One region of the Photobacterium minamisatsumaniensis genome, then DNA from elsewhere that is predicted to be linked to it. Evidence: predicted binding sites of a transcription regulator. Region 1 holds the regulator's gene; each other region holds the start of a gene.
What was found. The regulator PurR, encoded in region 1, represses purine synthesis genes. The targets are predictions, from matches to a motif close to TNANGNAAACGTTTNCNTNA.
Positions count from the first base shown of each region.

Region 2: the regulator PurR is predicted to act here: its motif matches at 3,845-3,864, upstream of pyrD (quinone-dependent dihydroorotate dehydrogenase).
Region 3: the regulator PurR is predicted to act here: its motif matches at 4,452-4,471, upstream of L4D78_RS04325 (NCS2 family permease).
Region 4: the regulator PurR is predicted to act here: its motif matches at 4,749-4,768, upstream of metK (methionine adenosyltransferase).

Region 1 is NZ_JAKJSI010000067.1:12,785-20,706, reverse strand. Features, by position in the region: gene L4D78_RS26735 (FecCD family ABC transporter permease) at 1-524, shown strand, start outside; gene L4D78_RS26730 (heme ABC transporter ATP-binding protein) at 521-1,372, shown strand; gene purR (HTH-type transcriptional repressor PurR) at 1,835-2,848, shown strand; cyclic di-GMP riboswitch class I at 3,050-3,154, shown strand; gene L4D78_RS26720 (TfoX/Sxy family DNA transformation protein) at 3,283-3,873, shown strand; gene L4D78_RS26715 (hypothetical protein) at 4,156-4,551, shown strand; gene L4D78_RS26710 (carboxymuconolactone decarboxylase family protein) at 4,709-5,287, shown strand; gene L4D78_RS26705 (dihydrolipoyl dehydrogenase family protein) at 5,304-7,538, shown strand; gene L4D78_RS26700 (ABC transporter substrate-binding protein) at 7,553-7,922, shown strand, end outside.
Region 2 is NZ_JAKJSI010000051.1:18,213-26,134, forward strand. Features, by position in the region: gene rlmKL (bifunctional 23S rRNA (guanine(2069)-N(7))-methyltransferase RlmK/23S rRNA (guanine(2445)-N(2))-methyltransferase RlmL) at 1-929, opposite strand, end outside; gene L4D78_RS23845 (cell division protein ZapC) at 1,868-2,416, opposite strand; gene pyrD (quinone-dependent dihydroorotate dehydrogenase) at 2,665-3,675, opposite strand; gene L4D78_RS23855 (NAD-glutamate dehydrogenase) at 3,979-7,922, opposite strand, start outside.
Region 3 is NZ_JAKJSI010000012.1:110,530-118,451, forward strand. Features, by position in the region: gene proB (glutamate 5-kinase) at 1-350, opposite strand, end outside; gene crl (sigma factor-binding protein Crl) at 466-870, opposite strand; gene frsA (esterase FrsA) at 1,032-2,300, opposite strand; gene gpt (xanthine phosphoribosyltransferase) at 2,553-3,011, opposite strand; gene L4D78_RS04325 (NCS2 family permease) at 3,065-4,354, opposite strand; gene L4D78_RS04330 (methyl-accepting chemotaxis protein) at 5,408-7,051, shown strand; gene L4D78_RS04335 (aminoacyl-histidine dipeptidase) at 7,184-7,922, shown strand, end outside.
Region 4 is NZ_JAKJSI010000013.1:169,229-177,150, reverse strand. Features, by position in the region: gene L4D78_RS05765 (phosphoglycerate kinase) at 41-1,204, opposite strand; gene epd (erythrose-4-phosphate dehydrogenase) at 1,283-2,359, opposite strand; gene tkt (transketolase) at 2,642-4,639, opposite strand; gene metK (methionine adenosyltransferase) at 5,032-6,186, shown strand; gene L4D78_RS05745 (SprT family zinc-dependent metalloprotease) at 6,294-6,779, shown strand; gene L4D78_RS05740 (endonuclease) at 6,891-7,637, shown strand; gene rsmE (16S rRNA (uracil(1498)-N(3))-methyltransferase) at 7,750-7,922, shown strand, end outside.

The DNA of each region.
Region 1 (7,922 bases):
GTGCTGCGCTTGGCCTGATGAATTATTACGCTGACGACCAAGCACTACGAGATTTATCACTGTGGAGCATGGGATCACTTGCAGGGGCAACTTGGCCTGGCATCACGCTTTCCTATATTACTCTTGCCGTACTGATGTTTATGTTTGATCGCAATGCAAATGCACTCAACGCCTTTTTGCTCGGAGAAGCAGAAGCAAAACATATGGGGGTTAATGTACAAACACTGAAAAGGTTACTGATTTTACTTTGCGCTGCAGGTGTTGGTATTGCTGTTTCACTCACCGGTGTGATTGGTTTTGTTGGCTTAATCGTCCCCCATCTTGGTCGAATGCTCGTAGGGCCTAATCATAAAGTGCTCTTACCATTATCTGCTCTGCTTGGCGCATTAATTCTTTTGGTTGCCGATATGCTTGCACGTATCGCAGTTGCACCGGCTGAACTGCCTGTTGGGATTATTACAGCCCTACTCGGCGCGCCCTTCTTTATCTTCCTGCTCGTAAAACAAAAAGGGAAAATGTCATGAGCTTGATGACAAAAAATAGCGTTGAAACAAAATGTGCTATTGATGCTTCAGGGCTTAACCTTAAATTGGGTGATAAAGTACTCCTTGATGATTTAGCTATTCAGATCAAAAGTGGTGAACTTACCGCCTTGCTAGGTCCTAACGGTGCAGGTAAAAGCACCCTCTTGAAAGTATTATGTGGTGAACAAGAATCTACAGGCCATGTTTCCTTTTTTGGTAAAAACCGTGCCACTTGGCCACCAGCTGAACTCGCAAAACACCTTGGTGTGTTGCCTCAGCATAGTAACCTAACCTTCGCATTTACCGCGCAAGAAGTTGTTGAGCTGGGTGGTCTCCCCTTAGCGCTGACCAATCGGGAAACGGTAAGTATTGCTAAAGAAAAAATGGCTCAAGTCGATGTCACAAATTTGAGTTGTCGCCTATACCCTACGCTCTCTGGAGGAGAAAAACAGCGCGTGCACTTTGCACGGGTACTGACTCAACTCAGTCGCGCTGGTGAGCAGTGTATTCTGATGCTTGATGAGCCAACATCAGCACTCGATTTAGCGCATCAACATAAAACCCTTCAAGTCGCAAAGTCGTTAGCGAAGTCTGGGGCTGCGGTGATCATAGTGATTCACGATTTAAACTTAGCAGCGCAATATGCAGACCGTTTAGTCATTCTTAATGAGGGAAAAATTCAAGCTGATGGTTGTCCGAAGGACGCTTTAACAGCGAAAACGATCGAACGCGTTTATGGTTGGCCTGTTTGCATTACACACCACCCGATCGATAATTATCCTATTGTGCTTGCAACATCCAGCCATGAAATTGAAGAACACCAGTCAAAGTTCGAACTGGCCATTTAACAGGAAGTTGTTGTTAAAAAAAATAAAAACATCTCTTTTTTATACCTTCTCTTTTTCCTTTAAAGCCTTCTTAATCAAACTAAAAAGGCTTTATAAACCTATCTTTATTGGTTTCTTGGAATTATTCGCTAGATTTATGGTTGACCATTAATCAATCAAACCTATCCAATTCACCAGTAATCCTAATTTATTAAGGCAAGAAACATTGCACTCTTTGCTACACTGAGTAAAATGAGAGCGCAAGCGATTACACTATGCAACAATTGCAAAGCCTAAATCGCAATAAACGTGAATACTGAAAAGAAACGAAGCCGCCCATTCGTGTCGCGGCCTTTTGTCGTTTCTGTTATCTGTACTCAACAGAACAGTGAACTGTATTGAACGTATAGCCAGTGCACTACTCTATTGAGTAAAGCTTAAAATTACCTAGGTCTTTTGACCCTTATTATTAGAAGAATAAATATGGCAACGATTAAAGATGTTGCACGTATGGCTGGTGTCTCTACAACCACCGTCTCTCACGTGATTAACAAAACGCGATTTGTCGCAGAAGCGACGCAAAAAAAAGTACTGTCTGCAGTTGACGAGCTAAACTACGCTCCGAGTGCTGTAGCGCGTAGTTTAAAATGCAACACAACCCGTACTATTGGCATGTTGGTTACAAAATCGACCAACCCTTTCTTTGCTGAAGTCGTACACGGTGTTGAAGAGTACTGTTACGGCGCTGGTTACACACTTATCTTGTGCAACACTGAAGGTAACCTTGAGAAGCAACGTGATTATTTACGCATGCTGGCTGAAAAGCGCGTTGATGGTTTGTTGGTCATGTGCTCAGACTTGGATGAAAACCTACTCGGTCTATTAGAGCGCCAAAAAGATTTGCCTATGGTTGTCATGGATTGGGGCCCAGAGAGTCCTCACACAGATAAAATTCAAGATAATGCTGAGTTAGGCGGCTATGTCGCGACTAAGTTCTTTATTGAACATGGGCATCAAGCTATCGGTTGCTTAACCGGCCACAGTGATAAAGCTGCTTGTCGCGAACGATTAAAAGGCTTTAAAAAAGCCATGTCTGAAGCCGATCTCGAAGTACACCCAGATTGGGTACTCGAAGGTGACTTTGAATGTGAATCGGCAGTTGAAGCCGCTGAAAAGTTCATTGCAATGGACAAACGTCCAACGGCGATTTTTTGCTTCAATGACATCATGGCGATGGGCATGATCAGTACATTTTCACAAGCTGGTATTCGTGTACCTGAAGATATTTCAATTATCGGCTACGACAATATTGATTTAGCACCATACTTTTCACCACCCCTAACCACGATTCACCAGCCCAAGCGCCGCCTTGGTAAAACAGCTATCGAAATCCTGTTAGAACGAGTGAAAGATAAAGATCATGAGCACCGTATATTTGAAATGATACCAGAGCTTGTGATTAGAAAATCAGTGATAAACCGAAACACCAATTCATAACAAGCGGATTGATGACGATAAGAACGGAGGCTTCCCCCTCCGTTTTTTTGTGCTTATAGCATGCCTAATTAGAATATTCACTCAACTTTTGGCACTTTTTATAATTAAATAAAGACAAGATAAAATAATTTATGGGAGCAAGGTCACGCTATTAAAAGTGGGAGCAGGTTCAAATTTTGCTTCTGCGATATTCTTAAACAGTCACGAACAAGGCAAACCTTTCGAAAGATTGGGACGCAAAGCTTCCGGCCTAAGAGTCTATAGTTTTCAATAACTAGTTCGACTTAAGGTAGCGGGGTTGCCGATGGATATAGCAATAGTGATCAGGCGTCATATTTTACATGATTCTGACATTACTCTTTTGTTAATTTTGCTAATCTGAAATCCTCGCTCTGTTGTTAGGTGACCCTAGATTTTTTTCACCGAGAAGAAGCATGGACAAACCAGTACTTAAAAATTCATTACGACTGTTTAGTTGTTTCAACAACGTAAAATCACGCTCGATGTTTGGCGGATTTGGCATATTCGCAGGTGAAACAATGTTTGCACTCGTTGTTAACGACAAACTTCATCTTCGTGCCAACGCTGAAAACGAACAAGATTTTAAACAGGCAGGCTTAAAGCCATATATTTATAAGAAACGTGGATTTCCTGTTGTTACCAAGCATTTTGCAATTCCAGATGAATGGTGGGAAGACACAACTAAAATACTTAGCCAAGCTAAGCGCTCTCTTGAAGCGGCAAAAGAAGACAAAGAAACAAAAAGTAAGGCAGGACCAGAACGTATAAAAGATCTACCTAACTTACGACTCGCAAACGAACGCATGCTAAAAAAAGCAGGGATTATCAGTGTCGATGCATTATTTGAAGCGGGTTCGATTAACGCTTTTAGGGCATTACAAGATACCCATCAAGGCACTGTAAGCATTGATCTTTTATGGGCATTAGAAGGTGCAATTAGTGGCCAGCATTGGTCAGTTATTCCGCAAGAACGTCGCTCAGAGCTGCTTTCAAAGCTTAGTTAACCCCGCTTAGTACCATTAACAAGAGGTGATATGCCTCTTGTTAATGCATCATTTCGAGTGTTCCTTGCTCACTATTATGCCTCAGCACCATTATTCTCCTCGATAGCATGGTCAGGCTTTGACCGCACGTTCAGTTTGCTTCGTACACCCCATGAATGACAATTAATTGTCAGTATATCTGAAAGATTGAATTGCCTCACAAAGCTGTTTACAAAACACTCAACAAGCTTTCATTACTTTATAAAGACCGTAAAATAACAGCATATATTTTCGGAGGTCATTATGAACTGTACCAAACCTTTTCCCGGACAAACTGATCAGATGTTCAAGGATAAGTTTGGTAAATGGCCTCGACTAATGAAGTTATTCGTTTTACTCAGCTTACTTCCCCCTATCACCGTACTCGTTCTTATCAATAACAACATGGCCTCAATGCCAATGATGTACGATGTACTTGTTTACGTTTCAGGCTTTAACGCCCTACTCCTTACATGGGGACTACTGTTAAAAATACGCTCAAAAAAGTATTGGTACCGTAACTATCATATCGGTAAAACAATGTTACTTGCCGTTGTGCCTATTTTAGCTTGCGGCTATATTACTTTGACGTCACCCCAGCCAAATAAAATAGTCACCCAAGCTCAACATGACCGTCCCGTTCAATTAGTAATCAACTAAACGGCCAAAGTCACTTTTTTCATCACTCAGTGAAATAATTCAGCTCTTAATTAGGTCTTTGTCTCATATCTATCTGATAATTTGAGTAATCATTGCTCATGGTCAGGTTATATACCCATTGTGGCATAAAAAGTATTCCTAATATTAAGAGGTGATCGTGCGCATTTCAGCCAAAAAAAACCATTCCATTACCATTAAGCCGCTACTTTGGCTTCAAAAACGCCATTTCGGCAAAGTACTAAACCCGGCGCTCTTATGGGGGCGTAAGCCTACCCTTTTTTGGCTGGTTGCTAGTTTCTTTGGCTATCTTGATCGTCGCTCTTCTCCGCTATCACCTATCATGCGTTCATTAGTTTGCGTCAGGGTCTCTCAACTAAATGACTGCGCATTTTGTGTCGATGCTAATGGCATGAGGTTAGCTGAGCGTTGTGATTCAGAAGAGAAAATAAAATCGCTCGCTAACTGGCAGCACAGTGAATTATTTGAAGAACAAGAACGGGCAGTATTACGCTACACAGAAACAATGACGATTACAGGTCAACGTGTCACCGAAAACATGCTGGATACACTCAAACAGTGGTATGACGAAGATACGATTGTTGAACTCACCGCCCTCATTTCTTTCCAGAACCTCTCTGCAAAGTTTAATACTGCGCTCGACGTACCTGAGCAGGGATTTTGTTCGCTACCGATCCAACCCGATTCGATAAAAGAAAAGTTGTCGTCAAAGGAATAGCTCAGGAGTAAATAACATGGATAGAAAAAAAATCGTTCTACTCGCTATCATTGCATCTCTACTTATCATATGGTTTGCCTTTGATTTAGGGCAATACTTTACGTTAGAGTACGCGAAAACCCAGCAGCTAGCCCTACAAGATACAATAAGCACGAGCCCATTGTTTTCGAGCGTGGTGTTTTTTAGCCTCTACGTATTGGTAACGGCATTATCACTTCCAGGGGCAGCCATAATGACGCTCCTTGGCGCCGCTTTATTTGGCTTCTGGTGGAGTTTATTGCTTATTTCATTCGCCAGTACTATCGGGGCGACATTGGCTTTCTTATTCAGCCGCTTTATTCTTCGAGATTGGGTACAGAGCAAGTTTGGTCACCGCTTGGTACCGATTAACGCTGGCATTAAAAAAGATGGGCCACTTTACCTCTTCACACTACGCTTGATCCCTGTCTTCCCTTTCTTCTTAGTTAACTTGCTCATGGGTTTAACCCCTATCAGCACTAAAATGTTTTACCTTGTTAGCCAAGTAGGCATGTTAGCCGGAACAGCTGTCTATATTAATGCAGGTACTCAGCTTGGCCAAATAGACACACTCAGCGGTATTATCTCTGCCCCAGTTGTTATCTCATTGGCTTTACTGGGTATTTTCCCACTAATTGCCAAAGCAGTGATGAGCATCATTCAAAAACGCCGTGTTTACGCCCAATGGGAAAAGCCCTCTTCATTTGATCAAAATATGGTTGTTATCGGTGCAGGGGCTGGCGGTCTGGTTAGCTCTTACATTGCCGCCGCAGTAAAGGCGAAGGTAACGCTCATTGAACGTCATAAAATGGGAGGAGACTGCTTAAATACCGGATGCGTACCATCAAAAGCCATTATTCGTGCAGCGCACACTATGGCTGAAATATCCCGCGCTCATGAATTTGGTATTACCACCAGCGCGACTCAAGTCGACTTCAAACAAGTGATGGGAAGAATCCATAATGTTATCGCCAAAATTGAGCCTCATGATTCTGTAGATCGCTACTCTAAGCTCGGTGTTAATTGTATTAGTGGAGAAGCCACTATCTTGTCACCATGGGAAGTCGAGGTAAACGGTGAGCGAATTACAGCGCGTAATATAGTAATTGCCACAGGTGCTCGCCCATTAGTGCCTGCGATTGAAGGATTAGAATCTGTTAACTACCTAACTTCAGATACTATTTGGCAACTGCAAGAGCAACCTAAACACATGATGGTGCTTGGTGGGGGGCCAATTGGCTGTGAATTGGCACAGAGTTTCCGCCGCCTAGGTAGTCAGGTCACGCTCATTGAAATGGCTGAACAAGTCTTGATCCGTGAAGATTTAGATGCCGCCGAGCAAGTTAAGTTACAAATGGAGAAAGACGGTGTCACGATAATGACTGGCCACCGTGCGTCTCGATTTGAAAACATAACCGACGAATCAGGTATTAGTACACAGCGTGTATACCTCACGACGGCAACTGGCGATGAAGTAACCGTAGAATTTGATGTTGTGATGCTTGCTCTTGGCCGCGTCGCTAATGTACAGGGCTTTGGCTTAGAAGAACTTGGGATTACAACCTCAGAACGAGGCACTGTCGAAGTTAACGATTACCTACAAACCAAATACCCGAATATATTTGCAGTTGGCGATGTATCAGGCCCATTCCAACTAACGCATGCAGCAGCACATCAGGCATGGTATGCCGCAGTGAACGGCTTATTTGGCGATGTAAAGAAATTCAAAGCAGATTACTCTGTCTTGCCTGCTGCCACTTATACCTCGCCTGAAGTGGCACGTGTGGGTATTAATGAAAAAGAAGCCCAACAGCAAGGTCTTCAATTCGAAGTGACAACTTACGGTATTGATGATTTAGATCGCGCCATTACGGATGGTCAAGACCACGGTTTTATAAAAGTCATTACACCAAAAGGTAAAGACAAAATTCTAGGCGTCACTATTGTTGGTCATAATGCGGGTGAAATGTTAGCTGAGTTCACCCTTGCTATGCGCCATGGCTTAGGACTAAACAAAATACTAGGGACAATTCACCCTTACCCAACCATGAGTGAAGCGACAAAATATACTGCAGGTGTTTGGAAGCAAGCCAATGCACCCAAAGGTTTACTGGCGTTGGTTAAAAAATATCATACTTGGATGCGAAACGAGAAACCAAGTACCCAAACTGATACCATGCAAACAAATGCAACTGTAAAACCAACCGAAGAAGCGCCGCTCAAGGAAAAGTAGGGATTATAGGACATATGAAAAAAACTATTCTAGGGTTAGCGTTTGCGCTAACCACTAGCTTCGCATTTGCTGCCAATAACACCACAGACGGTGGTCAATGGCAGCAGACTGTAGCGGATGCAGAAGGACAAACTGTTTACTTTAATGCATGGGGCGGAAGCCAAGAGATTAATAACTACCTACGTTGGGCGAGCCGTCAATTAAAGACACAATATGGCATTAACTTAAAACATGTCAAAGTGGCAGATATTGCCGAAACAACGCAAAGGCTACTTGCTGAAAAAACCGCAGGTAAAGACCAAGCAGGTAGCGTCGATCTCGTATGGTTAAACGGCGAAAACTTCCGTTCGATGAAACACAATAACCTACTGCACGGGCCATTTA
Region 2 (7,922 bases), on a different contig from region 1:
GGAGGGTTACATAAAATAGTACCGTTTGAAAATCCTTCAGGTGATGTTAACTGGGTTGCATCGCCATATTCAAAATCAATAAGGTCTTTAACACCCGCACGGCCCGCATTATCACGCGCAATGCTTAATACACGGTGATCCATTTCACGACCAAAGAACTTAGTCTCTAGTTTCGCTGGACCACGACGCGATTTAACCTTCGCTTCAGCGTGGATTTCTAACCAAGCTTCTTTATCAAAGTCTTTGATTGATTCAAAGCCCCAACGTTGACGCTTAATGCCCGGCGCAATGCCGGCCGCAATCATTGCAGCCTCAATCAACAACGTACCTGAGCCACACATAGGATCAAGCAGTGGTTTATCAACGGTCCAGCCAGATTTCATAACGAGCGCAGCAGCATGAGTTTCACGTAACGGTGCTTTACCCGCTTCACTGCGGTAACCACGTTGGTGAAGGCCACTACCCGCCATATCAAGACCAAGCACCCCTTTCTCACCCGATAAACGCATGTGAATACGAAGCTCTGGGCGTTCACGGTCGATACTTGGACGACGAAGATCAGCCTTAGTAAAACAGTCAACGATGGCATCTTTAACCTTCATTGCACCGTACTGGCTGTTTCGAATTTCTCGGTTCGTACCATTAAAGTCAACAATGATACGCGTGTCACTACCGAAGTAGTCAGGCCAATTGATAGCCGTTGCACCAAGGTACAGGTCCATATCGTCACGAACATTAAATTCGCTGAGTACCTGAATAATTCGGGAAGCGGTACGCACCCATAAACAACAGCGGTAGGCCATTGCTTGATCGGCTTTGAAACGTACGCCGGCACTAACAACTTGGATGTTATTTGCGCCAAGTTGTTCTAATTCTTCTGCAAGGAGGTTTTCAAGGCCTCGTGAAGTGATAGCTAGATATTGATTCATGGAGTTCTTTTCGCACTTATGTTGCGATGAATTATAACTGAAAACCCGCTAAATACCTTGCGATAAAAGGATGTTAGCCACGTATTTAGTTAAAAAAGCAGCAATAAGTGGCTAGATGGTCAGTGGCAAGGTGATTAGTTGCTGCTTAACCACAAGAAACTTAATTGTTTATATGTGTAAACAATACATCCAAGCGCTGACTTTGGTGACAATTATTAACTTTAATTTTCTACGCCAACAACGTGGGACTCATTGTTCCCACACGTAAACAATATAAATACATCAATTAAATCAAAATCTTATGTGGAATAAGGTTCCCGTGCACATTAAATACAGGTTAAAGTGAAAAGACATGCCTCTACAAAAGCACAGTAAAAAAAGTCACTGATATTACCTTATTTAATTAAGTCCCATCTGGAAAGTGTTGTTTTTGGACATGGGAATGACGCTACCCTAGCTTGAAGAAAAGGTACGTAAAAATACAAAATGAGGAAAAAACTGATTTTATATAGTATTTAATTGAGATGATTTATGGTGTTTTTTTGCTTTTTAATCCACAAAATAGATAAAAAATAATGTCAAAAAAGTCCAAATAATCTGAGGCAAATCACTTATTTCGCTTAGTAAACACTCAATCAATACCAGTTCGTGGCTTCAAGTAGCAAGAGGCTAAATTAGCTCAACACCGTTAATTAGAGAGCGACAGACACTGTACTATGCACGTTAAGGCAATAACTACACCTGCTCACAGACGCAATACAGGCAGTTAACTGTGCATTAGAGAGATAATTAGTGGCCAGCTGATAATAGGAAAAGTAACAGGGGTAGAATTATTGAGTCTATTTGAACTAAGAAGAGAGAATTCTGGGGGATTGAAAATTGGGGACGAACTGAATACGACGTTGCACTATTATGCAATAGTTTGGCACTAGCTCGCCCTAGCCAACTAAAGCAAAATTGAGTGGTGTGATGTGTTCTTCGTATTGATAAGCTTCTGTGCGGTCATTCATGACTTTAATGACTTCGCAGAATTTCATTTCTTTCGTAGCAGTTAGCGCTAATGGCTCTACATCAGCCAGCATGCACAGGCTTGCACAGCCGCTGTTTTCTACCACTAAGTAGTTTGCCTTTGCACTATCAGTATAAAGCGTAACAATATCAGCTTGGCTTGGTTGATAATCCCCTTCTGATTTCTTAAAAAACCAGCTCTTAGGCATTATCGGCTTATGAAAACGACTTGCTGCTACCGCGGTTAATGCCAACTCCACTTTACGTGGCCCTGAAAGCTCAAGACAAGCAATGCCCTCAAGGAACGTTTGATAAACCGTTGCATCGTCCACTGTAAATGTGGCTTTCGCAAAAGATGAAGGAATAAGATGTTTTGTCGGAATAGCTACACGAAAAACCATGTCATCACCCAGATCTAACATCAAGGCGTCATCCTTTTGGTCGTAATACCACGTCCATGAGTTATTTGGCTTTAACACGTAATCGCTCCAAAATCAGTTCGTTATACAGCTTATCTAACGATTGAAACAAAACTTTAAAAGAATTTTACTGCGAATGCCGTAAATTAAAAGGGGAAAAATATTGGCGCATATACCGCTTAAACGCTGAAAGTTTGACAATATTTGGTCTTTATTCGTTTTGTCATATCTCTTAATACAAAAAAAGTCGGTGCTTGCTTAAGCAAGACACCAACTTTTTCATCGCTAACCGTGTACTAATTCAATTATTAGATGTTAGACACAATGTCTTTAACTAATTTAGGACCGTGGTAGATAAATCCAGAGTAAATTTGTACTAGGCTTGCACCTGCAGCCATCTTTTCACGCGCAGAAACCGCTGAATCAATACCGCCTACCCCAATAATAGGTAATGCGCCATCTAACTCTGCCGCCAGCATGCGAATAACTTCTGTACTGCGATTTTGAAGCGGACGACCACTCAAGCCACCAGCTTCATCACAGTGAGGCATGTCTTTAACCAAAGAGCGATCGAGCGTTGTATTGGTACCAATAACACCGTCAATTTCATTTTTGATCAATGATTCAGCAATTTGCTTAATTTCGTGATCTTCAAGATCTGGCGCGATCTTTAATGTTAGAGGTACATATTTACCATGCTTCTCGGCCAGATCTTTTTGTTTCTCTTTTAACTGAGATAACAAATCATCTAGCATTTCACCATACTGAAGCGAACGAAGCCCTGGTGTATTTGGCGATGAGATGTTTACAACAATGTAATGAGCGTACTGATATACTTTATCCATACAGATCAAGTAATCATCTACCCCTTTTTCAATAGGCGTATCTTTATTCTTACCTATATTAATACCGATTACACCGTCATACTTGGTCTTCTTAACATTTTCAACTAGGTTATCTACACCTAAATTGTTAAAACCAAAGCGGTTAATTATACCTTCTGCAGGAATAACACGGAATAAGCGAGGCTTATCATTGCCCGATTGAGGTCGCGGTGTAACAGTACCAACTTCAACGAAGCCAAATCCCATCGCGCCAAATGCATCAATACATTCGCCGTTTTTATCCAAACCCGCAGCTAAACCTACTGGGTTTTTGAATTTGATGCCCATTACTTCAACAGGACGATCAGGAACGTGCTGACGATAGAAAAGATCGAGAGGAGTGCCAGTAAAGCGAGAAAAGTTCTGAATAGCTAGATCGTGTGCCTTTTCAGCGTCAAGCTGAAAAATAGCAGATCGAGCGAGGCGGTAAATCATTGTACCTCCTTAAAAAAGCCCCGTGTAAACGGGAGAACATTATTCACACTTTGTTAGTGAAATTCAAACGTTATTTTCAAGTTTATTCGTAAAAATAGCCTATATCTTTGTATTTAGTAGCCTAATAGCTAAAATTTAACCTTTATCACAGTTAGACTTACACGCATTAGAACGCAATCGTTTTCATTCCCGTGGCTAAATACATAAAAAAAGGCCATCTAGATTAACTAAATGGCCTACTTATCATCATTTTATGTAATAAACGGTGAACTTATTAACCGTTTTACTACCATTTCATCAGCTTTATGCGACAGAACGGCAATTTAAGTTAAGCAGCATTAATTCACGTAATGCGACTGAGAACTTGGCAAATTCATGCGTTGTACCCACTTTAAATTCCGCTAATACGGTATTCCATCGCTGAATCGCGACTTGATGCTCATCCATCCAGCTTTCTATTAATGCTGTGGCATCCGCGCCTTCTAACCCACTTGTAATAACCGCAGAGGTTAGCTGGCGTTGTTGCCAATCCAGATCTTCACGGAACGATGCACGTGCTAGTGCCTGCCAGTGATTATCGACAGGCTGGTTGTGTACCTGCTTTAAGAACCAGTGAAGTGACAAGTCAGCCCCAACCACAAAATAGACACGAGAGATAAAATCTATATCTTTATCAAGCTCTTTCGCGATTTGTGCAATATCCATTGCTGAATATAAGCTGCTTAAACGCGCAATGTTGTGTGCTAGTTCCGATGGTACACCACTTTGGATCATCGCTTCGGCCTGATCGTTATGCTCTTGCACCTCTTCTATTACAAGGTAACTTTCAAGGTTATCGCGAAGCTTCAGCACAACAGGTTGATAGAAAGAGATCATCTGCTCAATGCCCAACTTACGATCGCGGTTTCGCAGGATCCAACGTGTTGCTCGTCGAAGCATACGGCGACAGCGATATAACACCTCGTATTGTACATCTGCTGATATTTCGTTATCTAACGCCCTAACCTGCTCGAAGAAACTCTCAAAGTTGAACACCTCACGGCTCACTGAGTACGCTGACGATATTTCAGCAACCGTTGAGCCTGTTTCTTCTTGCAGGCGGGTCACGAAGTTACAACCCATCTCATTCGACATTTGATTGGCCAGTGACGTCGCAATCAACTCTTTGCGTAATGGGTGATGCTCCATTTGTGCACGGTATTTTTCCTGAAGCTCTTTCGGGAAATATGCCGGTAGCAGCCGTGCGTGATATGGGTCATTAGCAATTTCATCTGTCACTAACTCTTCTTTCAATACCATCTTGCCATAAGCAACAAGTACCGCCAATTCAGGCCGAGTTAAACCCATTCCTGACTTTTCACGCTCTGCCAATGTGTCATCATCAGGCAAGTACTCGAGTGCGCGATCTAGCTTTCCATGCTTTTCTAAGTGGTGAATAAAGCGGACCTGCTCTTTTAGCAACTGTACTTGCTGCTGCTGAGTCACTGAAATAGACTCGCTCTGACAATACGCATCATCAAGTACGATATCGCCCACTTCATCTTCCATGCGCTGCAGCAGTTCATTACGCTGCTTATAGGTAAGATCACCTGCGGCTACTAGGCTATTCAGTAAGATCTTAATATTGACTTCATTATCTGAGCAATCAACACCACCGACGTTATCAATAAAGTCGGTGTTAACAAGACAACCAGCCTTCGCCAGTTCCACACGGCCCAATTGAGTAAAGCCTAAATTACCGCCTTCTCCAACCACCTTAGCACGCAGTTCACTACCATTTATACGTAGTGCATCATTCGCTCGGTCACCGACATCTGCATGTGTTTCTGTCTGTGATTTAACATAGGTACCAATACCACCGTTCCAAAGCAGATCGACTTCCATGCAAAGGATTAAGCGAATTAGCTCATTTGGCGGCATTGATTGCTTACGAGTCCCCAGCAACTTCTGAATTTGAGGCGTCAGTTTGATCGACTTACTGCGGCGAGAGAAGATCCCGCCCCCTTCAGAGATCTGACTTTGATCGTAATCTTCCCAGCTTGATCGAGGTAGATTAAATAATCGATCTCGCTCTTTCCAGCTAGTGGCTGAATCTGGATTTGGATCAATGAAGATATGCATATGGTTAAACGCGGCCACTAAGCGAATATGCTTAGATAACAACATACCATTACCAAATACATCCCCTGCCATGTCACCAATACCAGCGCAGGTGAAATCAGTCGTTTGGCAGTTAATACCCAGTTCACGGAAATGTCGTTTTACTGATTCCCAACCGCCTTTTGCTGTAATACCCATTTGCTTATGGTCATAACCATTTGAACCACCGGAAGCAAATGCATCGGCTAGCCAGAATTTATAGTCTTCAGAGACTGAGTTCGCCAAATCAGAGAATGTAGCGGTACCTTTATCGGCAGCAACAACCAAATACGGATCATCTTCATCATGACGAACAACATTGGCTGGTGGTATTAAATCACCATCAATGATGTTATCTGTTACGTCGAGTAATGCGCGAATAAAGCGCTTATAACAACGCTGGCCTTCAGCCCAAATTTCTTCACGCGTCGAGAGTTGCGGTTGACGCTTACAAACGAAGCCGCCTTTTGCACCGACAGGTACAATAACGGTATTTTTAACTTGTTGTGCTTTGACTAAGCCCAGAATTTCAGTACGGAAATCTTCTTGTCTATCTGACCAACGTAACCCACCACGTGCAACTTTACCGCCACGTAGGTGAACACCTTCAATATCAGGCGCGTAGACAAAAATTTCGAAGAATGGGACAGGTGCTGGGATCTCAGGGATTTCAGATGGTCGCAGTTTTAACGATAGCCAAGGCTTCGGTAAACCATTCTCGTTAAGTTGATAATAGTTAGTACGTTGAGTCGCTAGGATCATATCCATATAGCGACGAATGATACGGTCATCATCAAGGCTTTCGACATGCTCAAGTTTACTGTTTAACTTAGCGATCAAGTCTTGCTCTGCTTTTTCACTGTGTTTCAATGAAGGATCAAAGCGCAAGCTAAATAACTGCACAAGATCTCTCGCTAGATCACTATGGCCAGAGAGTGTCTCTTCAATGTAGTGCTGACTAAATGGGAAACCAACTTGTCGCATATAACGAGCAAAACTACGTAGAATCGTGATTTCACGACCTGTCAGTCCTGCACAAAGCACTAAACGGTTAAAGCCATCACTTTCTATCTCACCATGCCAAATAGCAGAGAATGCTTCTTGGAAGCGATCACGCGCTTCGCTAAGATCGATCCCCGTGCATGCATTATGTAACATGGCAAAATCAAGGATCCAATATACCGTACCACTTGCAGTGATCACTTGGTATGGTGATTCTCCGATAACGCGTAAGCCTAGGTTTTCGAGCATTGGCATTACGTCGGATAAATGAATCGGTTCATCGCGATGGAATAGTTTAAGTTTTACAAATCGAGAGTCAGCGGCTTCCTCTTGAGGGCGATAGAACAACATGCCTAACTTATTGTCTTCACTTAAGCCCTCAAGCTGTTCGATATCTGCCACTGCCGAGCCAGAAAGCATCTGCTCTTTATAGGAGCGAGGAAAGGCACGAGCATAATTTTTTGCCAACAATGTGCCTTGGCTTTCGCCAAAGTTTGCCGTTAAAGACCCACTCAATCTGTCTTCCCACGAAGAGGCCGCTTCAACTAAATTATGCTCAATCGCTTTAACATCAACATCGAAATTATTGTTGTCTACACGCACGATATAATGCGTCCTCGCTAATGGACTTTCAGAGAAGAAAGTGGTGAATTCAACATTTTCAGCTGAACCAAAGTATTCTTTTAAAACCTCTTGCGTCTTACTACGCAACTCGGTGTTATAGCGCTCTTTAGTCACATATACCATGCAAGAGAAAAAACGACCAAATGGGTCACGACGAACAAACAAGCGCAAAAGATCGCGATCCTGCATTTGAACAACACCGCAGCCTACATCCAGCATTTCTTTTTCATTTGCTTGGATCAACTCATCACGAGGGTAAGTTTCGAGTAGGTTATTCAACGCTTTCCATGAATGTGAGCCCGATGGGAAACGGCTTCCTTCAAGGATGCGTGAAACTTTGTCACTGATCAGTGGAATGTTCATCGCCGTTTGGTGATACGCCGTAGATGCGTAAAGACCCGTAAAACGGTGCTCTCCAACCACATTACCGTCTTTATCAAAACGCTTAATGCCGATGTAATCGGTATAAGCTGGGCGGTGAA
Region 3 (7,922 bases), on a different contig from region 1:
TCTTGGATCAACCGGCTTTGACCCACAGCAGCCAACAGCTGTTTACTTGCCATGTTTTTGGGCAGTTCGGGGTAACCTAAATGTTCACGTCCGGCGGCAATTGCGCCTGACGTTACAATAATCACTTTATGCCCCTGACGGCGAAGTAAGGCGCACTGCCTTACAAGCTCAACCATGTGTGCACGATCAAGTTGAAGCGTGCCACCCGTTAAAACGCTGGTGCCGAGCTTCACAACAATCGTTTGTTGTTCAGGGGAGGATTGCTTGACCGCTTGACTGCGTTGCTCTGATTGAGCGTTATCTGCTGCCAAGCCTGTCGTTTGTACATTTAGGGAGTTGGTATCTGCCATTGGGATCAAACAATAAATAAGAAGTAGAGCATTGTTGTATCAATACACTTATAAAATCACAAGAAAAATGCGCCTTTAAGGCGCATTTTTCATCATAAGTTTATTCTAAACCCACTTAAGCCGCACTTCCCAGTGTTGCTTCCTTAAGTGCTTTAGATGCACTTAACGTCAATTCAAACTCTTTTTCCAATAGACCCGTCAATTTAGGGTAAAAGTCATCAAGTGTTTGCTGTACAGCTTGAACATGCTTCGCAGGTAGCGCTTCTTTTTTCCACTCCCCTTTCGCATCAAAGCGGCCAAAGTAGTATTGGTATTCAAATCCAGTATCTGTTGCGTCAAGTTCTAGCCACCAGCCCCAGAATTCACGTTCTTCTGGTGCTTTTTTAGCACTAATACAACTAGAGAGGCAGTCAAAAAAGAAATGGCCTTCAGACGAATGCTGCTGACGCAAATATGGACCAATGGCCGTCAGTTTTGTCATGAGGCGGCCATGAGGAGGAAAGGTTGTTGCCGTTGTCATAGTATATCTCCATCCCTAGCAATAACTGTGAAGCAAGCATGCAGGCAAAATGCTGGCACCTACTTTACGCGTAAATACCATTTAAGCTATAAATCGCTGCTATGGCAACAATTTATTTACATTTGCCATCTCAATTCTCGTTATTAAGCAGGTTGGAAACGCTATGCCAGCTTTTCTTTCAACCAATCCACTACTGCTTCCATCGAACGGTGATAACCATCATGAAGTGGTTTTTCAGGCAAGATCAACGCTTTACCACCTCGACTCGACATTGCAATTAATTGGTTATCCATCTCAGTACTAACCGGATCGCCCTTGAGGCAGATACCCAACATTGGGACATCGACCTTACGTCTGCCCAGTAACCCTTGTAATTTCAACGACCATGCAGGCAAATGAGACATTAAACTGGCTTTAGATACCCCGTGTTTACCCATTCGAGAGGCAAACATATCAAGGTACATGCGGGGTAATGTATCAAGCCGCTTAGGCTCGGTGAGTAAGCTATTGACGACACCACCGACACTGATGCAGGTTTTCAACCGTGACGGCTCAAGAAAACCCAAACGAATCGCGGCATTGCCGCCAAAACGAAAACCCAGCATCGCCACGCGATTATGGTCAACCCACGGCACGTCTTTCACCTGTTGCAGTAAGGCTTGATGCAAGCGACTGGTATCTTCATTTAAAGACCATGAAGCACTGTGCCCAACCGATGGCATATCCAACGTGATCATGGCAAACCCTGCAGGACCAAGGTAATCATGATACAAACGCCACAAATCAGATTGCAGCGTATCTAAGCCACCACTCACAATTACGGTGGGTAGTAATTTGTCAGTACACGGTAAATGGATAAAGGCTTGGAAGGTTTTATTTTCGTATTTCACATCAATGGTACGCATTTGATGTGGCATGCTCTCCATTGCTTCACGGTAAACCTGATTGGCTTGAAGCTCGGCTTGAGCAGCTAGGGCATCACCTTTAATATGCGGATAAGCAGCAATGCTGTAGTACATACTGGCTTTTAATAGATTCTCTGCCGCTTTGGTTTTATCAGCAGACTCCCCTGACTCGAGCAAAGCCCGTCCCGCCTTTTGATAGGCCGCACCAGAATGACACCACTCATATGTCCAGTTGCCAGGTTTATACCCAATAACGGTATCAAGCAAATCATCGCGTGTTCGAGCCGCATCGGAATTTGCCATTCGAGAGAAAATGGCTTCCATTTCAATTGGGTCAATACCCTGCCATGCCCATTGAGGTCGACGCAAAACTCGGTACCAACCCGTTTCACTATCCCCATCAAGTGCATTATGGACTGGTTTGTCGACGACATTCGCTAACTTAACCAAGCTTGAGGTTTCTTTTGAAGTTTGCCTTGGGGCAAATAACTTTTCAGATAAATTCTGTTTAGAGGTGTCAGACACGGTAAGCTCCACTGATTAATAACATGGACAGATTTATAAACGAGTGAAGCACATTACATAGCGATGTTGCGACACTAAAAAGGCATCTGTACATTGATCGCCAAAATACATAAACGATAGTATCTTGGGTTGAATATCAAAAGTATACCACTCAATAGGGTGCTCTTGAGATATCTCAATCAAAGAGTCAAATCGCAGACAAAAAAAAGGAGCCTAATGCTCCTTTTTTTTCAGTGACCGTAGTTGCTAGAATTACTTCTTCGCAATTGGATCAACGTATGTAATCGCCATATCCCAAGGCTGCTCAATCCAAGTATCTTGAGCAATATCGACAACGTAGTCGTCAACAAGATGCTTACCAGCAGGTTTAGCACATACTGTCACGAATTTTGCCTTCGGGTACATCTGGCGAATCAACTCAGCAGTACCGCCAGTATCGACTAGATCATCGATTACAATGAAACCTTCACCGTCACCGTCTACTTTCTTTAAAACTTGCATTTCGCGCTGATGATCGTGGTCGTAGCTTGAGATACAAACCGTATCAACATAACGAATACCAAGTTCACGAGCCAAGATTGCAGATGGAACTAAACCACCACGGCTAACGGCAATAATACCTTTCCATTGATCGGCAGGAAGAAGTTTTTCTGCTAGCTGGCGGGTATACATTTGCATGTTGTCCCAAGTGATGATGAACTTATTACTCATATCCGATGAACCTCTGAGTCAGCGATATAGCCGCTGGATGTATTTATAAACTGTTATAGGAAAATAATTTTAGCAATAAATAGGGCTGAAATAACCCAAACGCTAATATTAACATCTCTTCCCTTGCCGCTCATTACTTTGACAGCAGCATAGGTAATAAAGCCAAGGCCGATGCCTTCAGCAATAGAATATGTTAACGGCATCAGTAGGCAAACTACAACTACTGGTGCTGCTTCTGTTAGGTCGCGCCAATCTATGCTGACCAATCCTGACATCATCAAGATAGCAACATAAAACAAAGCACCAGCGGTTGCATATGCTGGAACCATACCTGCAAGAGGTGCAAAGAATAAAGCAAGCAGGAACAATACGCCAACAGTAACTGCAGTTAATCCTGTTCGACCACCGACAGCGACACCTGAAACACTTTCAACAAATGATGTCGTGTTCGATGTACCCAATACTGCACCCACTGATGTTGCAGTACTGTCAGCAAGCAGTGCGCGGTTAAGACGTGGAAGCTTACCGTCTTTGTCCATTAGGTTGGCTTTATTCGCAACACCGACCAAAGTACCTGCGGTGTCGAACAAATCGACAAACAAGAAAGCAAAAACAACTGAGATTAAACCAACTTCAAGCGCACCTGAAAAGTCCATTTGCATAAATGTCGGCGCAATACTTGGTGGCATAGACATGATACCGCCGTATTGGATATCACCAAATATAATGCCAAGCACGGTTACCGCTAAAATTGCAATCAATACTGCCGCTTTATAACCACGGTGAACCAGCGCAATAGTTAGGAAAAAGCCCAACGCAGCCATTGCCGCAGGGAAGCTTGTGAAATCCCCCACTTGAACCAGTGTCGCAGGGTTTGCGACAACAATGCCAGAACTCTGTAAGCCAATGAAGGCAAGGAATAAGCCGATACCCGCAGAAATGCCGGTGCGAAGTGACAGTGGTATCGCATTGATGATCCACTCTCGCACTCGAAGAATGCTTAATAGAATAAAGCATAAGCCCGAAAGGAATACCGCAGCCAGTGCTACCTGCCACGTATGCCCCATACCAAGTACAACGCCATAGGTAAAGAATGCATTCAAGCCCATACCTGGCGCTTGTGCAACTGGGTAGTTAGCCACAAAACCCATGATGAAGCAGCCAACAACCGCCGCTAAACAGGTTGCAACAAAGACTGCACCTGCATCCATCCCTGTTGCCGACAACATTGTCGGGTTAACGAAGATGATATACGCCATGGTTAGAAAGGTCGTTAAACCAGCCAACAGCTCTGTACGAACATCCGTACCGTGCTCTTTCAGTTTGAATAATTTCTCAAGCATTGCTCTCGATTCCTTGGAGATCTTAACCAACATTTAAATCAAACCCTGTTTCAGTGAATACTCTGCATTCACACTCAACAAAATTCGGAAAAAGTAAAATAGAAAACGTTTGCGCCCTATTTTTGGTGGCGATTATAGGCATGTTACCCACCGATTTCCAGCAAATAACGCAATTATCACTAGCACATGATTACAACCGGATAAAAAACCAACCAACACATCAAGACAATAAAAATAAAGTGATAAAAATCAATAAATTAACATACTGTTATCATGTTCGATTTTTAACCAGTTAATATTTTTAACTCCTACGCAATCGATTAATATGCACATAGTTAATAGTAAATTTAGCGACTCGAACAGAATGTAATGGAATACATCGAAAACGGTAAGATTTAGAGACCAACAGGATTTGAATTTAAGATCAAGCAGATAAAAAAACGCCACTTCAAATAGAAGTGGCGTTAAGAATGTCGTTATAACCAAAGTCGGTTATAAAAATTCTCAAATAAGGGGTGAACAATACTGTTGCTATACCCTGCTCGACTCAATAAAGCGTCGAGCAAAATACAAAATTAGTAGCCGAACGAGCTTGGATAATGGAAATTGCTAGTATATACAGCACGTGTGTTCCAAAAGCTTGTTACAGATTTAAATACTTTCATTTTTATCACCTAAATTATTGAGTTGTCATAACACATAAACGTTGTGCTCAGCCATCATGGCTTGACTTAATCTCGGTTCCTTGGAGGCGATATCTCGGGCTCATCCTAGAGCAGTTTGCTGTGTCGTTCATTCTTCGATCAGAAGTTGGAGAAACTATAACCGAACAGTAGTAAACTTTCAATAATTATTTTAACCTCGTCACACTTTTGACCATCTGTAGCGACAAACCCACAAAAACTGTAATTTAATTACACGCCACATCAAGCCACCTCTTTATAAGACAAGACTAAAGTGTAACCTTATGCCTCTTGATTCATCATCCATATGCAACATATCCTATTACATAGGAACAAAATGGATAATGATAATAAAGGATGAAGTACTAGCATGGAGCGATTTCATACACTCAGAGCCATTTCTATCAGTAAGCGGCTATATCTACTTGGTATCACAATTACCCTTTTAACATTGCTACCACTGCTATTGTTTGCCAGCAATTACCAACAAAACCTAATGGAGCAAAAAAGGGTTAAAACCCGCCATCTCGTCGAGACAGTTCATTCATTGGTTGAGTACTATCACCAACAAGAGCAACAAGGTGTACTCTCACGTGAAGCGGCTCAACACCAAGCAAAAACAGCGCTCTCACAGTTACGCTATGAGCAAGAAGACTACTTCTGGATTCATGATCTAACACCGAACATGATCATGCACCCTTTCAAGCCCTCGCTTAACGGCACGAGCTTAGCCAACTTTACCGACCCGCACGGCACCCCCCTTTTTGTTGAGATGACCAATCTCGTTCGGCAACAAGGTAGTGGGTTTATTGATTATTACTGGGAAAAACCAGGACACACTCAGCCAATTGAAAAGATATCTTATGTAAAAGGGTTTACCTCTTGGGGGTGGATCATTGGTTCTGGTATTTACATTGATGATGTAAAAGCCCTCTTTTGGGGCGAAATAAAACAATTAGGATGGATACTGCTTGGAACATTGAGCATTACGTTTGTGCTAGCATGGTCTATTGGCCGTTCAATTACCGTTCCTTGCCGCGAAACGCTAAAAGCTATGCAAGACATCGCTGAAGGGGATGGCGATCTCACCAAGCGTCTGCCAAGTAATGGCAATGACGAGTTAACCCAACTGGCGCATGCTTATAATCGTTTTGCCAACCACCTTGGAAAGATGCTCAATGATATCGCCCCTGTCAGTGAACAAATCAGTGCAGCCGCCACTCAGCTGAACTCTGTCGCCAGCGAAACAGCCCACAGTGCCAAGGCATCTCATCATGGTATTGATAGTGTCGCTGCTGCCATGCACCAACTACATACCAATAACCAAGACATTGCAAAATCAGCTCAACAAGCTGCTGACTCAGCCATAACCGCTCACCGTCACAGTGACAGTAGTATCGCGATTGTCACCAACTCTTCCAATGAAATGCATGCCCTACTATCATTACTCGACGAAACCAATGACAGTGCTCACCACTTGGAAAAAGACTCGCTCGCAATAGGCTCGGTGTTGGATGTTATTCGCAGTATTGCCGAACAAACCAACCTACTCGCATTAAATGCCGCTATTGAGGCAGCAAGGGCTGGTGAGCAAGGGCGAGGATTTGCTGTTGTTGCAGACGAAGTACGCACATTGGCAACACGTACTCAAACAAGCACCAATGAAATAGAAGAAATCATCAGTAACCTGCAATCCAGAGCTAACTCCGTCAGTAATGCACTTACCCAAACCCGTGAGCAATCGGCCAGTACCGCAGAACATGCCAACCATGTCGCACAAACATTATCTGAAATTGGCGAGCACATTAGTGAAATAAAGATCCTCAATCAGCATATTGCCGATTCAAGCGATCAGCAAAGCTCGGCAGCTGAGGAGATTAACATCAACCTCAATCAACTCACCGAACATAGCCAAAAAACAGTACAGCAAGGTGATCATATTGCCAGCACAAGCGAACAACTGCTAGCCAATGGTCGCAACCTCGCAAATCACGTCGGGCACTTTAAGATTTAACTGTTACAGTTTCAGACACAGTGGTATTCTTTAGGTTAACCGTGATAGACAATAATGCTGGAATCATTAACGATAAGTTAAATTTTCCACTACAAAATCACCAAAGACCAAAAGTTTATAAAGGAGACTGCTGTGTCTGAAATCAGTCAACTGTCACCACAACCTGTGTGGCAATTCTTCGATCAAATCTGCTCAATCCCACACCCTTCTAAGCACGAAGAGCAATTGGCTCAACACATTATTACCTTCGCTAAAAACGAAGGTCTTGATGTACGTCGTGATAGTGTTGGTAATGTATTTATTAAAAAACCAGCCACTCCGGGTATGGAAGATCGTAAAGGTGTTGTACTTCAAGCACACATTGATATGGTGCCACAGAAGAACGAAGACACTGACCACGACTTCACAGTAGATCCTATCCAACCATTTATCGATGGTGAGTGGGTGACGGCGAAAGGCACGACCCTTGGTGCTGACAACGGTATGGGTATGGCTGCTTGTTTGGCTGTGCTGGCATCGAAAGATATTGAGCACGGTCCACTAGAAGTCCTGCTTACTATTGATGAAGAAGCGGGTATGACTGGCGCATTTGGTCTAGAAAAAGGTTGGTTGGACGGTGATATCCTCCTTAACACCGATTCTGAGCAAGAAGGCGAAGTCTACATGGGCTGTGCTGGTGGTGTTGACGGCGCACTATCGCTGACAATCAACCGTGAAGAAACACCAGCAGGTTACCAAGCGGTTAAGCTGGTAGTTAAAGGCCTTAAAGGTGGTCACTCTGGCTGTGATATCCACACAGGCCGCGGTAATGCCAACAAAATCCTTGGTCGCTTCCTCTTTGCTCATGCAGAAGAGCTAGGCTTACGCCTAA
Region 4 (7,922 bases), on a different contig from region 1:
AAACATTTAAGTGCGGGAGCAAGCTACTCCCGTACATTAATTATGCTTTTGCACGCTCTTCAAGCATTGCAACAGCTGGAAGTACTTTACCTTCAACGAACTCAAGGAATGCACCACCACCAGTAGAGATGTAAGAAACATCAGCTTTGATACCGAACTTGTCGATAGCCGCTAATGTGTCACCGCCACCAGCAACAGAGAAACCTTCAGAATCGGCAATCGCTTTAGAAATACCAGCAGTACCTGCTTCAAAGTTCTTGAATTCAAATACGCCAACAGGGCCATTCCAAAGAATTGTTTTTGCATTGCCGATGATTTCAGCAAGCGCTGCCGTTGAGTCTGGACCAAGATCGAAGATCATGTCGTCATCTTGAACGTCAGCAACGTTTTTGATTTCAGCTTCTGCGTTTTCGTCGAATGCTTTTGCACATGCAACGTCAGTTGCAACAGGAATTGCACATTCTTTCATTAGCTTTTTAGCTGTTTCAACTAGATCGGCTTCGTATAGCGACTTACCGACATTGTGGCCTTCAGCCGCAATGAATGTGTTCGCGATACCACCACCAACAACCAGTTGGTCAGCGATTTTTGAAAGCGACTCAAGAACAGTCAGCTTAGTTGAAACTTTTGAACCACCAACGATAGCAACAAGTGGACGTGCAGGGTTGTCCATTGCTTTACCCAATGCTTCTAGCTCAGCAGCCAGTAGTGGGCCAGCACATGCTACAGGTGCGTTAGTACCAACACCGTGAGTTGATGCTTGTGCACGGTGAGCAGTACCGAATGCGTCCATTACGAAGATGTCACACAGTGCTGCGTACTGCTTAGAAAGCGCTTCTTCGTTCTTCTTCTCGCCTTTGTTAAAGCGAACGTTTTCAAGAACTACTAGCTCACCTGTGTTTAGCTCTAGGCCGTTTAGGTAGTCTTTAGCTAGTTTAACGTCGCAATCTAGTGCGTCGTTTAGGTAATTAACAACAGGCTGTAGAGAGAACTCTTCGTTGTATTCGCCTTCAGTCGGACGACCTAGGTGAGAAGTAACCATTACTTTTGCGCCAGCTTCTAGGCACATTTTGATCGTTGGTAGCGATGCAAGGATACGCGCATCAGAAGTTACTTTACCGTCTTTTACAGGAACGTTTAGGTCAGCACGAATAAATACGCGTTTGCCAGCTAGTTCCAGATCAGTCATCTTGATTACAGACATGGTTTGTCCTCTCAACATTAATTAATTTAAAATCAAAGTTTTGTCGACTCAGCGTCACTGCCAAGCCCAAATAATTCTTTACTCGTAATCGCTAACCGCAGAGTCTTGCTCACCAGCCTTATCGGCTGTATCGGTTGCATGCATTGCCAGCGCGGTATCGAGCATCCGGTTAGCAAAGCCCCATTCATTATCACACCAGACCAACAGCTTAATAAGATGCTGGTTACTTACACGGGTCTGGGTACCGTCAACAATCGCGCTATGGGGATCATGATTGAAGTCTATTGAAACAAGTGGCGCTTCGGTGTAATCCACGATGCCACCTAATGTACAACGAGACGCATCTGCCAATGATTGATTTATGTCATTAACTTTCACATTTGTTTTTACTGTGACACTTAAATCCATCGCCGTGACGTTAATTGTCGGCACGCGCACAGAGATAGCTTCAAATTTGTCGGAAAGTTTCGGAAAAATCCGACCGATACCAAGGTGGAGTTTAGTATCGACAGGAATGATCGACTGGCTAGCCGCACGGGTACGACGTAAATCAGTGTGGTAGGCGTCAATGACCTGTTGGTCATTCATTGCAGAGTGGATCGTGGTAATAGTGCCAGACTCGATGCCAAAGGTGTCATCGAGTACTTTAATAACGGGGACAATACAATTGGTCGTACACGACCCATTCGAGACAATCTTGTCTGTTGATTTCAGCGATTCATGGTTCACACCATAGATAATCGTATTGTCGATATCATTGGCAGCAGGATGGGAAAATAACACTTTGCGCGCACCAGCTTTAATATGTGCTTCACCATCGGCTCGAGAACCAAACGTACCGGTACAGTCGAGTACAATGTCGATATCGAGGTCTTGCCAAGGTAATAGGTGAAGTTCAGGCTGGTGGAGGATTCGGATACTGTCTTGCTCACCATTATTATGAGCAATAAACAAATGCTCCTGATCATGGCTGACAGGCTTATGAAAGCGACCATGGCTAGTGTCATACTGTAATAGGTGAGCCATAGCTTCTGGCTCAGCCAATTCATTGACTGCCACGACCTTTATTTGATGATGTTTGCCGCTTTCGTACAACGCGCGAAGTACGCTGCGTCCAATACGGCCAAATCCATTAATTGCGACTTTTAGTGTCATATCCGTGCTACAAAATTAATAAGCCGAGTAAGTGTATAACAAGCACCAACGAGAATCACCATAATTGTGAGCAAAGTCACCCAAGCCATCTAGCAACTTAAAAATCAACAACTTACAACAATAAATCAAATAATAATCGCACTATACGCAAAAAAACGCATCGTGATATAGATCTCATTTTATATAAAAAAGACCTCACTAGGAGGTCTTTTTTTTACACTTCGAATTAAATCAGTACCAATAAGCGTTAGCTATCAACTGATTCAACTTCCGAGGCATCAATTAAGCAAGTAGCTCTTTTGCTGTTTCAACAACGTTTTCAACAGTAAAGCCAAACATCTTAAATAGCTCACCTGCTGGTGCAGATTCGCCAAATGTTGTCATACCGATGATCTTGCCACCGAAGCCAACGTACTTGTACCAGAAGTCAGCGATGCCAGCTTCTACAGCGATACGAGCTGTAACGTCAGATGGAAGTACAGACTCACGGTATTCTGCATCTTGCTTATCGAAAGTATCAGTTGCAGGCATAGATACTACGCGTACTTTTTTGCCTTCAGCTGTTAGCTCTGCTGCTGCATTAACAGCTAGCTCAACTTCAGAACCTGTTGCGATAAGGATTAGCTCAGGCTTGCCTTCGCAATCTTTCAGGATGTAGCCACCTTTAGCGATGTCTGCAACCTGCGCTTCAGTACGTGCTTGCTGTGCAAGGTTCTGACGCGAGAAGATAAGAGATGTAGGACCATCTTTACGTTCGATAGCCAATTTCCAAGCAACGGCAGACTCAACCTGATCACATGGACGCCATGTGCTCATGTTTGGTGTTAGACGTAGCGAAGCAATTTGCTCTACAGGTTGGTGCGTAGGGCCATCTTCACCCAGACCAATTGAATCATGCGTGTAAACTTGGATGTTCTGAATTTTCATCAGAGCAGCCATGCGCATTGCGTTACGCGCGTATTCCATGAACATTAGGAAAGTTGCACCGTATGGTACGAAACCACCGTGTAGCGCAATACCGTTCATGATAGCCGTCATGCCGAATTCACGTACACCGTAGTGGATGTAGTTACCAGAGAAGTCCGTCGCTTCTAGTGCCTTAGAACCAGACCACATGGTTAGGTTAGAAGGCGCTAGGTCAGCAGAGCCGCCCATGAATTCTGGTAGCATCGCACCAAATGCTTCTAGTGCATTTTGAGACGCTTTACGTGATGCGATGTTCGCAGGATTAGCTTGCAGATCAGCAATGATCGCGTTTGCTTTTTCTTCCCACTGTGCAGGTAGGTCACCGTTTACACGACGTTTGTATTCTGCAGCTAGTTCAGGGTAAGCCGCAGCGTATGCTGCAAATTTCTCGTCCCATGCTGCTTCTTTCGCAGTACCCGCTTCTTTCGCATCCCACTCAGCAGCGATGTTTGCAGGGATCTCAAATGGACCATGCTCCCAGCCAAGTGCAGCTTTCGTTGCAGCAATTTCGTCAGCACCTAGTGGAGCACCGTGACAGTCGTGCGTACCCGCTTTGTTTGGTGAACCAAAACCGATAACCGTTTTAGTACAAATCAGCGTTGGACGACCAGTCTCTGCTTTTGCCGCTTCAATAGCCGCGTTGATTGCATCAGCATCGTGACCATCAACCGCAGGGATAACATGCCAGCCGTAAGCTTCAAAGCGCTTTGGTGTATCGTCAGAGAACCAACCTTCAACTTCACCATCGATAGAGATGCCGTTGTCATCCCAGAATGCTACCAGCTTGCCTAGGCCCAATGTGCCAGCAAGTGAACAAGCTTCGTGAGAGATACCTTCCATCAAACAACCATCGCCCATAAACACGTAGGTGTTGTGGTCTACGATGTCGTGGCCTTCACGGTTGAACTGAGCAGCAAGCGCTTTCTCAGCCATCGCCATGCCCACACCGTTGGTGATGCCTTGGCCTAGTGGGCCTGTGGTTGTTTCAATACCCGGAGCGTAACCGTATTCAGGGTGACCCGGTGTTTTAGAGTGCAGTTGACGGAAGTTCTTCAGATCATCAATAGATAGATCGTAACCCGTCAAATGAAGCAGAGAATAAATTAGCATTGAACCGTGGCCGTTTGACAGAATAAAACGGTCGCGATCAGCCCACTCAGGGTTTTGTGGGTTGTGGTTCATGTGGCCACGCCACAGTACTTCAGCGATATCAGCCATACCCATAGGTGCACCAGGGTGGCCAGAGTTAGCTTGTTGAACACCATCCATGCTTAGGGCGCGGATTGCATTAGCAAGTTCTTTACGAGAAGACATGTCTGCTCCAGAGGTTCGTAGACTTTTATATGATGATTAAAGTTAGCAATCTATTGCTCAACATTAACCAGAGTTCGGCGGGCGGGTATTGTCGCAAAATCCCCCCCCTTACTGCAAACGATTTCCTTCGAAAAATAAGTTCCATATCAACATGCTGAGACAAACTCATATTCCAACTAACTGTAATCAAAGCTATACAGGGGAAACGTTTGCTTATCTAGCGAACCATATCCCTATACTTCGTACTGTTGCTTTTATATCACCAATGCGTATTATAGCCGTCTAGACGGAGGTAGCTCTATACATACAAACGTATATCCATATGCATTTGTATGATGCGTCAGCAATCATATAGAGTCCGAAATTATCATTCATTTTTTGTGGGAGCGCTCATGGCGAAGCACCTGTTTACTTCTGAGTCAGTATCAGAAGGTCATCCAGATAAAATTGCAGACCAAATTTCAGATGCAGTATTGGATGCGATCTTAGAACAAGATCCTAAAGCACGTGTTGCGTGTGAGACTTACGTAAAAACCGGCATGGTAATGGTTGGTGGTGAAGTTACCACTTCTGCTTGGGTTGATATCGAAGAGATCACCCGCGAAACCGTTCGTGAAATTGGTTATGTTCATTCAGATATGGGTTTTGATGCTGACTCTTGTGCAGTACTAAACACTATCGGCAAGCAATCACCAGACATCAACCAAGGTGTTGATAAAGAAGACCCGAAAGAACAGGGTGCTGGTGACCAAGGTATTATGTTTGGTTACGCAACTAACGAAACACCAATTTTAATGCCTGCGCCAATTACTTACTCTCACCTGCTTGTTAAAAAGCAAGCTGAAGTACGTAAGAGCGGCAAGCTAGATTTCCTTCGTCCAGATGCGAAATCACAGGTTACCTTCCAGTACGACCAAGGCAAAATCGTTGGTATCGATGCGGTTGTTCTTTCAACGCAGCACTGTGATTCAGTAACAACACCGGATCTACGTGAAGCAGTAATGGAAGAAATCATCAAGCCAGTACTGCCAGCAGAATGGATCAACAAAGACACTAACTTCTTCATCAACCCGACTGGCCGTTTTGTTATCGGTGGCCCAATGGGTGACTGTGGTCTAACTGGTCGTAAAATCATCGTTGATACCTACGGTGGCGCAGCACGTCACGGTGGTGGTGCTTTCTCTGGTAAAGACCCATCAAAAGTTGACCGTTCAGCAGCATACGCAGCACGTTATGTTGCAAAAAACATCGTAGCAGCTGGCATGGCTGACCGTTGTGAAATCCAACTTTCTTACGCTATCGGTGTTGCTGATCCAACATCTATCATGGTGGAAACGTTTGGCACTGAAAAAGTACCACACGACATCATCATTGAAGCAGTACGTCAACACTTCGACCTACGTCCATACGGTCTGCAAGAAATGCTGAATCTTCTTCAGCCTATCTACCAGAAAACGGCGGCATACGGTCACTTTGGTCGTGAAGAATTCCCTTGGGAAGCGACAGACAAAGCTGCAATCCTTCGCGATTTCGCAAACATCAGATAAGTTTGCTCATCTCCGAATAAAGAAAAGGAAGCCTCGGCTTCCTTTTTTGTTTTTAGCCACTTCGTTATACTTCCTGATTGTCAGGCTACAACTATAAAGTCAACGCTATGTCTGAGCTTCAACACCAAGTGATTGCCAAAGTCGAACAATGCATTAAACAAGCGAACCAACGACTGAATAAGCGATTAACCATACCAACCGTGAGCTTCAAGCAGCGCGGGAAAATCGCTGGCAGTGCCCGCTTACAAGGTTGGGAAGTGCGTTTTAATCCAGTTTTACTCACTGAGAATCCACATGCCTTTCTCAACGAAGTCGTGCCACATGAAGTTGCACACTTAGTGGCTTTCAAGCTGTTTGGTCGGGTTCGCCCACACGGCAAAGAATGGAAAATTATTATGGCTGACGTGTTTGGTGTTCCACCGCGCACGACGCACAGCTTTGATGTTAGCTCAGTCCAAGGTAATACCTATACCTACCGCTGCCAGTGTAGTGAGCATCAACTAACCATTCGTCGCCATAACAAAATACAGCGTGGCCAAGCGACCTACCAATGCCGCCAATGTGAGCAGCCGCTAACCTACCTTGCTTGTTAGCCTATATTCCCTGCAACCTCGTGTAATCAATAAAAAACTCACTGTGAATTACTTCTAAAAACTAACATCAGTGTTAGGCTTGTCAGTATGACCCGTATCGAAAGGTGAATCATGCTGCGTTCCTATTCTTGCTTGGCCATTGGCCTATTACTGCCAACCATAGCTTTAGCTGCCCCCCCTTCTTCATTTAGTAAAGCGAAACGTCTCGCTGTTGAAATCTATCAAGATCACCCCACCAGCTTCTATTGCGGCTGTGCGATTACATGGCAAGGTAAAAAAGGGCTACCGGATCTTGCCAGTTGTGGTTATGAGGTTCGTAAACAAGAAAAGCGGGCTAACCGAATAGAGTGGGAACATGTGGTACCAGCCGAAAACTTTGGCCGAGCATTTGTCGAATGGCGTGAAGGTCACCCTCAATGTGTGAACAGTAAAGGCAAAGCCTATAAAGGCCGAGCTTGCGCCACGAAAATGAACCCAGTCTATCGTTCGATGCAGGCCGATCTTCATAATTTAACGCCAGCGGTTGGTGAGGTAAATGGCGATCGCTCTAACTACGCATTCTTACCGTGGAATGGCAATAACGGCGCTTTTTATGGTCAGTGTGACATGAAAATCGATTTCAAAAATCGCCGCGCCGATCCACCCGAACAATCACGCGGGGCCATTGCACGTACTTATTTGTACATGAATCAAGAATATAAAATGGCATTATCTAGTCAGCAACGTCAGTTAATGGAAGCATGGAATCGGCAATATCCAGTCAGTACATGGGAATGTGAACGAGACCGCCGCATTGCTGATATCCAAGAAAACCATAACCCTTATGTTTTACAAGCTTGTGAACAACCAGACTTATAAACCACCAAAGGGCGAGCAATTGTGTTGCTAGCCCTTGTTATCTCACCTAACATCCCCCATTACATGGGTATATAATGCCCCAAGACTAAAACCAACAGGTTACAAGATAGCCATGAGAATCCCACGTATCTACCACCCAGAAGTGCTACCCGCTTCAGGTAAAGTCATGCTTAGCGATGATGCCGCCAACCACGTTGGCCGTGTCATGCGTATGCAGGCAGGTCAAGAAGTCCTGTTATTTGATGGCAGCAATGCTGAATTTCCGGCAGAGATCACGAACGCCAG